DNA from 2 places in the Pseudomonas sp. GW821-FHT02A08 genome. Region 2 is predicted to be linked to the other one. Evidence: riboswitches for the same ligand, from Rfam matches in the RefSeq annotation. Region 2 holds a riboswitch; the other holds the start of a gene.
What was found. Region 2 has a riboswitch for cobalamin ahead of AC07W4_RS03610 (CbtB domain-containing protein). Riboswitches for the same ligand answer to the same signal wherever they lie in the genome.
Positions count from the first base shown of each region.

Region 1: linked by a shared signal. The riboswitch ahead of cobO (cob(I)yrinic acid a,c-diamide adenosyltransferase) and the one ahead of AC07W4_RS03610 (CbtB domain-containing protein) in region 2 are both predicted to bind cobalamin.

Region 1 covers NZ_JBWKWD010000039.1:23,348-29,966, reverse strand. Annotated here, with positions in the region: gene AC07W4_RS22830 (PQQ-dependent sugar dehydrogenase) at 1-670, opposite strand, end outside; gene AC07W4_RS22825 (hypothetical protein) at 737-1,321, opposite strand; cobalamin riboswitch at 1,475-1,707, shown strand; gene cobO (cob(I)yrinic acid a,c-diamide adenosyltransferase) at 1,790-2,401, shown strand; gene AC07W4_RS22815 (cobyrinic acid a,c-diamide synthase CobB) at 2,398-3,798, shown strand; gene bluB (5,6-dimethylbenzimidazole synthase) at 3,795-4,445, shown strand; gene cbiB (adenosylcobinamide-phosphate synthase CbiB) at 4,442-5,350, shown strand; gene cobD (threonine-phosphate decarboxylase CobD) at 5,343-6,335, shown strand; gene AC07W4_RS22795 (cobyric acid synthase) at 6,332-6,619, shown strand, end outside.
Region 2 covers NZ_JBWKWD010000003.1:68,801-75,419, reverse strand. Annotated here, with positions in the region: gene cobM (precorrin-4 C(11)-methyltransferase) at 86-832, opposite strand; gene AC07W4_RS03620 (cobalamin biosynthesis protein) at 916-1,329, opposite strand; gene AC07W4_RS03615 (CbtA family protein) at 1,326-2,033, opposite strand; gene AC07W4_RS03610 (CbtB domain-containing protein) at 2,045-2,236, opposite strand; cobalamin riboswitch at 2,358-2,583, opposite strand; cobalamin riboswitch at 2,794-3,006, shown strand; gene cobW (cobalamin biosynthesis protein CobW) at 3,110-4,180, shown strand; gene cobN (cobaltochelatase subunit CobN) at 4,184-6,619, shown strand, end outside.

The DNA of each region.
Region 1 (6,619 bases), on a different contig from region 2:
TGGAACCCACGGTGACGTAGAGCTTGCTGCCGTCCTTGCTGGCGATGACGTTTTTGGTCCAGTGGTGGTTCAGCGGTCCGCCGGGCAAATCGACCACTTTGACGGGTTGCGACTTGATCGCCGTGTCGCCGGTTTCATAGTGGAATCGCAACAAGCGATCAGTATTGGCAACGTACAGATTTTTGCCGACCAGTGTCATGCCAAACGGCGAGTTGAGGTTTTGCAGAAACACGGTTCGGGTTTCCGCGATGCCGTCGTGATCCTTGTCCCGTAGCAACGTGATGCGGTTCGGGCTGGGCACGGCAGAGCCGGCACGCCCCATGACTTTCTTCATGACCCAACCGCGAATGCCATTACCGTCTTCGGGTTTGGGTGGTGCGGCGGTTTCCGCCACCAGCACATCGCCATTGGGCAGCACATAAAGCCAGCGCGGGTGATCCAGGTGTTCGGCAAAAGCGGCCACTTGGGTGCCATTGGCGGCGATGGGCTTTGCACCCTCCGGCCAGCCAATGGCGGGTGCAATGTTCACGGTCGGAACCAGTGTCTTGTTGGGTTCTGGTAGTCGGGGTGACGGGCCGGTACCGTCGGAGACTTGCAGGCGGGAGGTCTCGCCACAAGCGGCGAGCCCTCCGCTGAGCGCGATAACGAGAACGAGCGGGGGCGTGCGCATGCTGGTCTTCCCTATGAATGCCTTGTTCTAATCATAGAGAAGGGTTGTCGTGCGATGGTTCAACCCTTAGCCGCGGGCTTCCTTGAACAGCACCGCAACGCCGGGGTGATAGTTGCCGGCTTCGTTGCGCAACTTGCGGTAGGCATAAGGGAAATACCAGGCGACAGCGCAGGTGTGTTCCTTTTGCAGGTCGTCGACCATGTCCTGGAGTTCTTCCGGTGTGGCGCCCTGCTGGGCTTTTTGCGGGGCGACGAACAGGCAGCCGAGTTTCAGGTCGCTGGCGTGGCTCAGGCGCTTTGCATCGCTGGCGATGTCGAGCAGGGCCTGGGTCAGGTTGAGGCTGTTGACCCGTGGCCAGCGCTGGCTGGTCTGGATGTAGGCGCGGGTTTCGGACGAAGCCAGGAGCAGGTCGGCGCGGCTGTTGCGTTCGCCTTCTTCGGTCTGCTTGCGGGTGGGCGTCTGTTGCAGCGTGACCATCTCGGCCATCCAGGCGGCGGCGGACAGCAGTCCGAGATTGGCCTTTTCGTCGTGCCAGTACGGTGTGTCGCCATCGCCGCGGACGGCGTTGTAACGGTCGATGCATTCGAACCAGTGTTCGAGCACCGGGCGCAGGAATTCCAGCTTTGGATTGCTGATGATCATGCCTTGCATGGGCTCACCCTTGTTGTTGTGTTGTGGGGTTGTGGCTCTTTGATATCACCGCTGAGAGCGTGGCACAAGATTGACGTCAGTTTATTGATTGATGGCAGTTATTCGGTCGTTGGCCTCCCGGCTTTAATTGACGCTCCACCCCCAACCCTCTAACCTTCGCGGCTTGTTTCAGGTGCTCTGTGACTTGGGTCGACAGAGTGAAACAGGGAAGCCGGTGAGTGAGTCCTTCTGTTGGTCGAAGGCCCGCAATTCCGGCGCTGCCCCCGCAACGGTAAATGAGTGAAAACTGTGTGTGATGCCACTGTGTCGATTCGATGCGGGAAGGCGCACGGTCTGGCCCCGCGCCACTCATGAGCCCGGAGACCGGCCTGATTCATCCAGCGGCATCACGGTGGGCGATGCCAGGCTTTTTGCCTTCTATTGTTGTGCCTGCCCGCCGTTATTCCAGCCTCAACGGAGAGCTCCCCCATGACTGATACCCCTGATCGTGACGAACGCCACCTGGCGCGCATGCAGCGCAAAAAAGCCGTGATCGACGAGCGCATCGCCAATTCCCCGAACGAGTGTGGCCTGCTGCTGGTGCTGACCGGCAACGGCAAGGGCAAGAGCAGCTCGGCCTTCGGCATGCTTGCCCGCGCCATGGGGCACGGCATGCAATGTGGCGTGGTGCAGTTCATCAAGGGCCGCAACAGCACGGGCGAAGAGTTGTTCTTCCGACGCTTTCCCGAGCAGGTGCGTTTTCATGTGATGGGCGAAGGCTTTACCTGGGAAACCCAGGACCGCCAGCGCGACATCGCCGCCGCCGAAGCCGCCTGGGCGGTGTCCCGGGAACTGCTGCGCGATCCTTCCATCGGCCTGGTGGTGCTGGATGAGCTCAATATCGCCCTCAAGCACGGCTACCTCGATCTCGATCAAGTGCTCAGCGACTTGCAGGCCCGGCCACCGATGCAACACGTGGTGGTCACCGGTCGTGCCGCCAAGCCGGAAATGATCGAGATGGCCGACACCGTCACCGAGATGGGCGTGATCAAACACGCCTTCCAGGCCGGGATCAAAGCGCAGAAAGGCGTCGAACTGTGAACCAGCCTCGTCATTGCCCGGCGGTACTGATTGCCGCGCCAGCTTCCGGCCAGGGCAAGACCACCGTCACCGCGGCACTGGCCCGATTGCATCGCAATCAGGGGCGCAAGGTCCGTGTGTTCAAGTGCGGCCCCGACTTTCTCGACCCGATGATCCTCGAACGCGCCAGCGGTGCGCCGGTGTATCAACTGGACATGTGGATGGTCGGCGAGCAGGAAAGTCGCCGGTTGTTGTGGGAAGCCGCCGCTGAAGCCGACCTGATCCTGATCGAAGGCGTCATGGGGTTGTTCGACGGCACGCCATCGAGTGCCGACCTGGCGCGGCATTTCGGTGTGCCGGTGCTGGGGGTGATCGATGGCACGGCCATGGCCCAGACCTTTGGCGCATTGGCCCTGGGGTTGGCGCGTTATCAGCCGGACTTGCCGTTCGCCGGCGTGCTGGCCAATCGTGTCGGTACGCTGCGCCACGCGCAACTGCTCGAGGGTAGCCTGACTGAAGGCTTGCGCTGGTACGGCGCGCTGTCCCGGGAAACCGGGATCGAGTTGCCGAGCCGGCACCTGGGGCTGGTGCAGGCCAGTGAGTTGAACGATCTCGACTTGCGCCTGGATGCGGCAGCCGATGCCCTGGCAAGCAGTTGCGAGGTCGCGCTGCCGCCGGCGGTCGAGTTCGCCGCCCCTGATGTCATCGCGGCCGAACCGCTGCTGGCCGGCGTGCGCATTGCCGTCGCCCGCGATGAAGCCTTTGCGTTCACCTACGGCGCGAGCCTGGATCTGCTGCGGGCGATGGGCGCCGAACTGTCGTTCTTCTCGCCGATCCGCGACCGAGGGTTGCCGGAAGCGGACAGCCTGTATCTGCCGGGCGGTTACCCGGAACTGCACCATGTTGCGCTGGCGCAAAACACCGCGATGCTCGACGCGATCCGCGCCCACCACCGGGCGGGCAAACCCTTGCTCGCCGAGTGTGGCGGCATGCTGTATCTGCTCGACTCCCTGACCGACGTCGAGGGCACTCGCGCCGAACTGGTTGGCTTGCTGGCCGGTGATGCGGTCATGCAAAAGCGACTGGCAGCGCTGGCGTTGCAAGCGGTGGAATTGCCGGAAGGCTCGCTGCGCGGGCACACCTATCACCATTCGCTGACCACCACTGAACTGGCGCCGATTGCCCGTGGCTTGAGCCCTAACGGCGGGCGCGGAGCGGAGGCGGTCTACCGTGAGGGGCGGATGACTGCCTCTTATGTGCACTTTTATTTTCCGTCCAATCCGCAAGCAGTTGCCGCACTGTTTGCGCCCGGCCTTGAAACCGCCATCGCTGGCAAGCCAGCTCCCACAGTGGGCGGTGTAATGCCTGTAGAAATGCAATCCCTGGTGGGAGCGGGCTTGCTCGCGAAGAGGCCATGACCGACAACGCATTCTCCGAAGCCGAACGCGCAGCGGTCTACCGCGCCATCGCCGAGCGCCGCGACATGCGCCACTTCAGCGGCGGCACCGTCGAGCCCGAATTGCTGCGGCGCCTGCTCGAGGCCGCACACCAGGCCCCCAGTGTCGGCCTGATGCAGCCTTGGCGCTTTATCCGAATCAGCGATCGCGCCTTGCGCGGGCAAATCCAGGCCCTGGTGGAAGAAGAGCGCATCCGCACCGCCGAAGCCCTGGGTGAGCGCAGCGATGAGTTCATGAAGCTCAAGGTCGAAGGTATCAACGATTGCGCCGAGGTGCTGGTCGCCGCACTGATGGACGACCGCGAGCAGCATATCTTTGGTCGCCGCACCTTGCCGGAAATGGACATGGCTTCGTTGTCCTGCGCGATCCAGAACCTGTGGTTGGCGTCCCGAGCCGAAGGGCTGGGGATGGGTTGGGTGTCGCTGTTCGAACCCCAGGCACTGGCGGACCTGTTGAGGTTGCCGCCCGGTGCCAAGCCGCTGGCCGTGCTGTGCCTGGGACCGGTGAAGGCGTTCTATCCGGCGCCGATGCTGGTGCTCGAAGGCTGGGCACAGGCGCGTGCGCTGCATGAATTGCTGTATGAAAACTATTGGGGAGTGAGTCAATGAGTGTGGCGTTGTTGAGTGTCGCCGCGGTTGCGCTGGATGCGCTGCTGGGTGAACCCAAACGCTGGCATCCGCTGGTGGCGTTCGGTCGTTTTGCCGAGCGCATCGAGCAACGTTTCAACGGCGGCGGTCGCGGCTGGCGCAGTCATGGCGTCACCGCGTGGGTGATCGCCGTGTTGCCGCTGACGCTGTTGGCCACGGCATTCTCCTGGGCGCCTTATGTCGGCTGGATCGTCGAGATTCTCGCCCTCTATTGCGCCCTCGGCATGCGCAGCCTCGGTGAGCACGTCACGCCTGTGGCCAAGGCCCTGCGCGGCGGCGATCTTGATGAAGCACGCAAACGGGTGAGTTTTCTGGTCAGCCGTAAAACCAGTGATCTGGATGAAACCGAAGTCGCCCGGGCCGCTACCGAGTCGGTGCTGGAGAACGGTAGCGACGCGGTGTTCGCGGCGTTGTTCTGGTTTGCCGTGGCCGGCGCGCCGGGCGTGGTGCTCTACCGCCTGAGCAATACGCTGGATGCGATGTGGGGTTATCGCAATGAACGCTTCGAACGGTTCGGTTGGGCGGCGGCGAAGGTCGACGATGTGCTCAATTACATTCCTGCGCGCCTGGTGGCACTGACTTACGCGTTGCTGGGCAAAACCCGGCTGGCGTTGAAATGCTGGCGCACCCAGGGCCCGACCTGGGACAGCCCGAACGCCGGCCCGGTGATGGCGGCAGGGGCGGGCGCCCTGGGCGTTGAATTGGGCGGGGCGGCGATTTATCACGGCGAACTGCATCAGCGTCCGCAGCTGGGTGAAGGCGTGCCGGCGGATGCCGACTCCATTGACCGGGGCTGGCAATTGGTCCAGCGCGGGGTATGGTTATGGCTGCTGATTCTCTGCCTGGGGGCCGAATTTTATGCTTGAGCATGGTGGGCGGCTGCGCAAGGCGGCACTTGAGTACGGCATAGATGAAGCCGACTGGCTGGACCTGTCCACGGGCCTTGCGCCCTGGCCGTTCCCGGTGCCGGATATTCCGCTGCGGGCCTGGGCCCGATTGCCGGAGACGGACGACGGCCTGGAACTGGCCGCCTGCGATTACTACGGCACCTTGCAGGCATTGCCGGTGGCCGGCTCGCAAATGGCGATACAGCTACTGCCGCGATTGCGTCGGGCGGGCAAGGTCGGCGTGCTGTCGCCCTGTTACGCCGAGCACGCCGAAGCGTGGCGTCGCAACGGCTACATCGTGCGTGAAGTGCTGGAGCAGGAAGTCGACTTCTTTATCGACAGTTTCGACGTGCTGGTGGTGGTCAATCCGAACAACCCCACGGGCCTGAGCCTCACCCCCAGCCGGCTGCTCGACTGGCACACGCGGCTCGCCCAGCGCGGTGGCTGGCTGGTGGTGGACGAAGCGTTCATGGATAACACGCCGCAACTGAGCCTGGCGCCGTTTGCCCATCAAGTCGGGCTGATCGTCTTGCGCTCCTTCGGCAAGTTTTTCGGCCTGGCCGGTGTGCGCCTGGGGTTTGTGCTGGCCGAGCGCAAGCTGCTCAAGTTGCTGGCTGAACAAGTGGGGCCCTGGGCCGTGAGCGGGGCAACCCGGGTCGTGGGCCAGGCCTGCCTGCGCGATACCGAGGGGCAAATTCGGCAACGGCTGCGCACCGAAGAGGCCAGCGAGCGCCTTGCGTCGTTGCTGCAGCAACACGGCTTCGAACCCCAGGGCGGTTGTGCGCTGTTCCAGTGGCTGGTCACCGAGCATGCCGAAGAGCTGCATGTATTCATGGCCCGGCGCGGCATTCTCCTGCGGTTGTTCACGCACAACGGCAGCTTGCGATTCGGCTTGCCCGGTGACGAAATCGCCTGGGTACGACTGGCACAGGCGTTCGAAGATTTCGCCAAGGAAAACCAATGACCACGCTGATGGTGCAGGGCACCACATCGGATGCCGGTAAAAGCACGCTGGTGACCGCGCTGTGCCGTTGGGCTACGCGCCAAGGCGTCCGGGTGGTGCCGTTCAAGCCGCAGAACATGGCCCTCAACAGTGCGGTGACCGCCGACGGTGGCGAGATCGGCCGTGCCCAGGCGGTACAGGCCCAGGCCGCGAACCTTGAGCCGCACACCGACATGAACCCGGTGTTGCTCAAGCCCAACAGTGACACCGGTGCCCAGGTGATCATCCATGGCCGCGCCGTCACG
Region 2 (6,619 bases):
CGCTCCCACAGTAAATTTTCAGCGACCAACGATTTTGTGTCCGGCAAGATCCAGTGTGGGAGCGGGCTTGCTCGCGAAGAGGGCCTTATGGACGATAGATATGCGCATGCCCCGCGCGATACAGCGACGATTCACTAAAATGCTCACTGCCCAGCACCCGACCCACCAGAATCAACGCCGTACGGCGAAAGCCCTTGGCTTCAACCTTCCCGGCAATATCCTCGAGCGTGCCCACCACCCAATCCTGATCCGGCCAGCTTGCGCGGTGAACCACTGCAATCGGGCAATCGGCGCCGTAATGGGGCAGCAGTTCCTCAACGATCTTCGCCAGGTGATTGACCCCCAAATGAATCGCCATGGTCGCGCCGTGTTGCGCCAGGCTGGAGAACTCCTCTCCGGGAGGCATGGCGGTCTTGTCGGCGTAGCGGGTCAGGATCACGCTCTGCGAAATGTCCGGCAGGGTCAGCTCCGCGCCCAAGAGCGCCGCACAAGCGGCTGTAGCGGTCACGCCAGGGACGATTTCGAATGCAATGCCAAGCTCACGCAGATAGCGAATCTGCTCGCCAATGGCGCCATACAGGCTCGGATCGCCGGAGTGCACCCGGGCCACATCCTGGCCTTTGGCGTGGGCGCTCTTGATCAGGTCGATGATCTGTTCCAGGTGCAGTTCGGCGCTGTTGACCACTTGTTCGGCACAGTGACCTTCCAGTACGGCGGCCGGTACCAGGGAGCCGGCATAAATGATCACCGGGCAGCTGCGAATCAGCCGCTGGCCCTTGACGGTAATCAGTTCGGGGTCGCCGGGACCTGCGCCAATGAAGTAGACGGTCATGGTCGGTTCCTGTGGGGAAATAGAGGCTGAACAGGGCTTCAGATGAAGAATGTTCATGATCAAAGGCGGGGATTATCGGTTTTTTACGCAGCGCCGGCCAATGCCAGGGTTGCCTGAGCGTATTTTTGTCGTGGAATCAGCAGTTTTGCCGGGCCCTGGGCCAGTTGTTCCGCCAGGGCCAGTGCGGCGCTTTCCGCCACGCCGTAGCAACCGGTGCGTTCAAACGCTATTTGCGATTGATGGCTGAGTTGCGGCTCATAAGCGGCCAGTTGTTCACTGCTGAAATACTTCAATTCCAGTCCAAGCTGCTGAGCCAGTTCGATCAGTGCAGGTTCGTCGCGCTTCGAATCGATGCTGGCCAGCGCCTTGATTTCATGACGAGCAATCTGGTGCGCCTCCAACGCCTGATCGAGCAGCGCGAGCAACGTGCTGACGGGGCAGCCCCGTTGGCAGCCCAGGCCGACCACCAGGGTCGGCGCTGTGCTGACGTCAGTCATGCGTGGTATTGGCCATCGCTTTTGCGACGGAACAACCAGGCGCTGATAAGGCCCAGGGCCAGCCAGAACGCCACGTTGGTCAGATGCGAAGCGATTTTGAACTGGGTTTCCAACGCCTCTGGAGCAAGCATCGAATGCACTTGCGGTTGCGGCGCGCCAATCACATGGGGAACGGCAAGGATCGCCACACCGAGGACTTTCATCAGCCAGTGACGGCTGAACACGAACAGCGAGATACCGACGGCGGTGGAGGCGGCGGTACCGATCCACCACAGTTGCCGTTGTGCCAGGTCGGCGGCGGCAGTGCCGGGCAATTCAGGTGGCAGGCCGAGGGTCGGCGCGAGCACGAAGGTCGCGTAACCGGCCAGGCCCCAGAGCAGGCCCTGGGAGGTTTTGGTTGGCGCACGCAAGGTGTACAGGCCGGCCAGCATCAGGGCGAAACCGACAGCTACCACCAGGTTGCCGCCGGTGGTGGACAGCACGCGCTGCCAGCCGTCTTCCGGCTCCCAGGCTTGTGCATCGTGAGTGTGGGCAGCCATCGCACCGTCGGCGTGCTCATGCATTTCAACAGCGGCCGGTTCGGATTTTTCGTAGGTCTCGGCCTGCAAAATCAGCGGTGCGACCCAGAAGCTTTGCAGCAGGGTCAGCAACAGGGCGGCCAGCAGCCCGGTGAAACCTGCGGTTTGCGCAATACGCTTGATCATGTCGACAGCTCTCAATGGCACGGGAACGCGGAGCTGTGGCGGGTATCGTGGGCGGCGTTGTGCACCGCTTCGATGTGCGAGAAACCGGCGAAATACACAAGGCTTGCGCCCAGAATCGACGCGCAGACGGCGGCGGTCAGACGTTGGGTCAGGGTTGAGGTGGTGCTCGCGGATGTGTGTTCGGCGCTGCTGATGATCGACATGGCGTATCCCTCTGGTCTGTCAGCGGGGAATAAGAGCGCATGCAAACCCCCGCACGACCAGGCGCGCAGAGGTTCAAACAGCGCCCGCCCACCGCGGGTTTGTTGGTTCAGTGATCGTACTGGTCACTTTGTGTTGCGGGCCGGTCTCCGGGCTCACGAGGGGCAAAGGCTTGGGCCTGAACCTGAAAACATCACCTTCCCATGCCTTGGGGGCACAGTGGATCTGACGCTTCGCTCGCTTACCGTTGCGGGGGCAGCACCGGACTGACATGGCTTAAGAGTAAAGCACATGATTCACCGGTTTCCCGTTTCACCCTGTGAAGGGCACCCGTAACAAGGTGTGTAGGAGAGCATGGGCGGGGGTTGGGCGTCAATTGGCAAGGGTTCTCAACTCGAAACCGAGTCGCTTTCTTCGCGAGCAAGCCCGCTCCCACACTTGACCCTTTTCCCCTGCAAGAACCCGATCAAATGTGGGAGCGGCGGTGCGGCGATCCGACTTGCTCGCGAAGGGCACACCGCAGAAGTCACGTGAACATTGACCCGCCCCAAGACCATGCGTAGCCTTGCGCTCTCGAGGTTCTTCGGTATTTGCCGAAGCTAAGAAGGGAACGCGGTCGATGCCGCGGCTGCCCCCGCAACTGTGAACGGTGATGTTCGTTGCCACGCCACTGCAGGCTCAATCCATGAGGCCGGCGGGAAGGCGCAGCGAATGCCAGGCTCAAGGCCGGCACACCGTCAGCCAGGAGACCTGCCTCGTTACAGATTCTCACTTTCAACCGGGCGGGGTGATCCGGTGGCGAACTCTTCAGGCACGCGACCCCGCGTTGCCGGTCGTCGTCCCGCATGCCCGCCACCTAAGCCATAGGGCATCCGATGAAAACACTGGCCAAACTCCCCGTCACCATCGTCACCGGCTTTCTCGGCTCGGGCAAGACCACGCTGCTGCGGCACATGCTCGACAACGCCCAGGGGCGCCGCATCGCGGTGATCGTCAACGAATTCGGCGAGTTGGGCATCGACGGCGAAATCCTCAAGCAGTGCTCCATCGGTTGCACCGAAGAAGAAGCCAACGGCCGTGTCTATGAGCTGGCCAACGGCTGCCTGTGCTGCACTGTCCAGGAAGAATTCTTCCCGGTGATGCGCGAACTGGTGGCCCGTCGCGGCGATCTGGACCACATTCTGATCGAAACCTCCGGTCTGGCCCTGCCCAAGCCGCTGGTGCAAGCCTTCCAGTGGCCGGAAATCCGCAGCGCCTGCACGGTGGACGCGGTGATCACCGTGGTCGACAGCCCGGCCGTGGCCGCCGGCACCTTTGCCGCGTTCCCGGATCAAGTCGACGCCCAACGCAAGCTCGACCCGAACCTGGACCACGAATCGCCACTGCACGAACTGTTCGCCGACCAACTGGCCAGCGCCGACCTGGTGATTCTCAACAAAACCGACCTGATCAACCCGGCGGACCTGGCCCGTGTACGCCTGGAAGTCGCCGAGGAATTGCCGCCAGCGGTGAAAATCGTCGAAGCCAGTAGCGGTCGCCTGCCGCTGGACGTGCTGATCGGCCTGGGTGCAGGCTCCGAAGAGCACATCGACAGCCGTCACAGCCACCACGACCATCACCACGATGGCGACGACGATCATGATGACCACGATCACGATGCCTTCGATTCGATCTCCATCGAACTGCCGCAAGCCGACGAAAGCCTGCTGCTGGATGCGCTGACCCAATTGGTGGTCCAGCACGGCATCCTGCGGGTCAAGGGTTTTGCGGCAATCCCGAACAAACCGATGCGCTTGCTGATCCAGGGCGTGGGCACGCGTTTTGATAAGCACTTCGACCGCCAGTGGGGCGCCGAAGAAGCACGCGTAACCCGCCTGGTGCTGATCGGCCAGGAACTGGACGCCACTGTTCTCGAAGCGCAATTGCGCGCCGCGCTCAGCGTGTAAACCATGCACCTGCTCAGGACCCAGCCCGGCGGTTTCGTGTCGGAAGACAACATTGCCGACCTTGGACAAACCCCCGCCGAGCTGGTGGTCCTGTGCAGCGGCGATTCCAGCCTGGCGCTGCTTGCCGAAGCGGCGCAGCAATTGCCCGACGATTACCCGAGCGTGCGCCTGGCCAACCCGATGCAGGTGCAGAACCATGCCTCGGTCGATTTGTACGTCGATGAAGTGCTGCGTCACGCCAGGGTGATCCTGATTTCGCTGCACGGCGGCATCGCCTATTGGCGTTACGGCATCGAGCGCCTGGTGGAGCTGTCGCAGCGCGGCGTGCAGGTGATTCTGGTGCCGGGCGATGATCGCCCGGACCCGGAGCTCAGCGACCTGAGCACCGTCGGTGCCGAGGATCGCGACCGGCTCTGGCAGTTTCTGCGCCAGGGTGGCATGGGCAACGCCCTCGATTTCTTCCGCTGCCTGGCTAACCGCTGGCTGGTCCGTGATTACACTTGGGGCGAGCCGCAAACCCTGCCGCGCACGGCGGTTTACCATCCGCACAAACACTCCGCCGCGCTGAGCGACTGGCAGGCCGACTGGCACGCCGATCAACCGGTGGCGGCGGTGCTGTTCTACCGCTCGCATTTGCAGGCGGCGAACACCGCGTTCATTGATGTTTTTTGCCAACGATTGCAGGCGGCGGGGTTGAATCCATTGCCGATTGCGCTGGCCAGCCTGAAAGAACCCGGTTGTCTTTGCGTGGTCGAGGACTGGCTGGACGAGGCCAACGTCTCGGTGATTTTGAACACCACCGGCTTCGCCCAATCCAGTCCGGAAGCACCCCATCTGCGCCCGTTTCGCCGCAATATTCCGGTGATCCAGGCGATTTGCGCCCAAGACAACGAGCCCGGTTGGCGCGCCAGCGAACAGGGGCTTGGCCCCCGTGACCTGGCGATGCACATAGCCTTGCCTGAACTGGACGGACGCATCATCAGCCGCCCGATCAGTTTCAAGGACCTGGCGTGGCGCAGTGAGCGCAGTCAGTCGGATGTGGTGTGTTACCGGCCGCAAACGGAGCGCATGGATTTCGTGGCCGAACTGGCGCGGCGATGGGTCGATCTGGCGCGGGTACCCAATGCTGATAAACGCATTGCGTTGATTCTCGCCAATTACCCGACCCGCGACGGTCGCATCGGTAACGGCGTCGGCCTGGATACCCCGGCAACCGCGCTGAATATCCTGCGGGCACTGCATGCCGAAGGTTATCCATTACCGGCCGAGTTGCCGGACAGCGGCACCGCGCTGATCCAGCAGTTGCTGGGCGGCGTCAGCAACGACCTCGAGACCCTCGACCTGCGTCCGTGCCAGCAAAGCCTGGGGATGGATGACTATCTGGCGATGTTCAATGCCCTGCCCGAAGCCAACCGCACGGCGGTGCTTGAACGTTGGGGCGCACCGCAGAGCGACCCGATGTGTCGCAGCGGGCGGATGATGATCGCCGGCCTGCGTTTTGGCCTGATCTTCGTCGGCATTCAGCCGGCCCGGGGTTATCAGGTCGACCCGAGCGCGGTGTATCACGACCCGGACCTGGTGCCGCCCCACGGCTACCTGGCGTTCTACTTCTGGCTGCGCAACACCTACGGCGCCCACGGCGTGATCCACGTCGGCAAACACGGCAACCTCGAATGGCTGCCGGGCAAAGGTGTCGGGCTTTCGGAACACTGCTGGCCAGATGCTTTGCTCGGGCCGCTGCCGAACATCTATCCGTTCATCGTCAACGACCCGGGCGAGGGCGCCCAGGCCAAGCGGCGCACCCAGGCGGTGATCATCGATCACCTGATGCCACCGCTGACCCGCGCCGAAACCTACGGCCCGCTGCGCAACCTCGAACTGTTGGCCGACGAGTATTACGAGGCGCAACTGCTGGATCCGCGTCGTGCCCGAGAGTTGCAGCGCGACATCCTGCAACTGGTGCGTGACACCCACATCGACCGTGAACTGCAACTGGACGAACAGCTCGACAGCGATGCCGACGCGGCGATCTGGTTGCCGCGGCTCGACACTTACCTGTGCGACTTGAAAGAGTCGCAGATCCGCGATGGTCTGCATGTATTCGGCGAATCGCCCGCCGGGCGCTTGCGCATCGATACCTTGCTGGCGTTGTTGCGCATTCCACGGGGCGATGGGCGGGGCGCGCAGTCGAGTCTGCTGCGGGCCCTGGCCAAGGCTTTCGGTCTGGGCTTCGACCCACTGGATTGCACGCTGGCCGAACCCTGGGCCGGGCCGCGTCCCGAACCACTTTTGCTTATCAGTAACGAGACCTGGCGTACGGCGGGCGATACCCGCGAGCGCCTGGAACTGTTTGCCGCGCAGTTGATTTCGGACGCGTTGAATAACCCTTGTGGGAGCGGGCTTGCTCGCGAATCGGTCGAGCATTCAACATTGATGTCG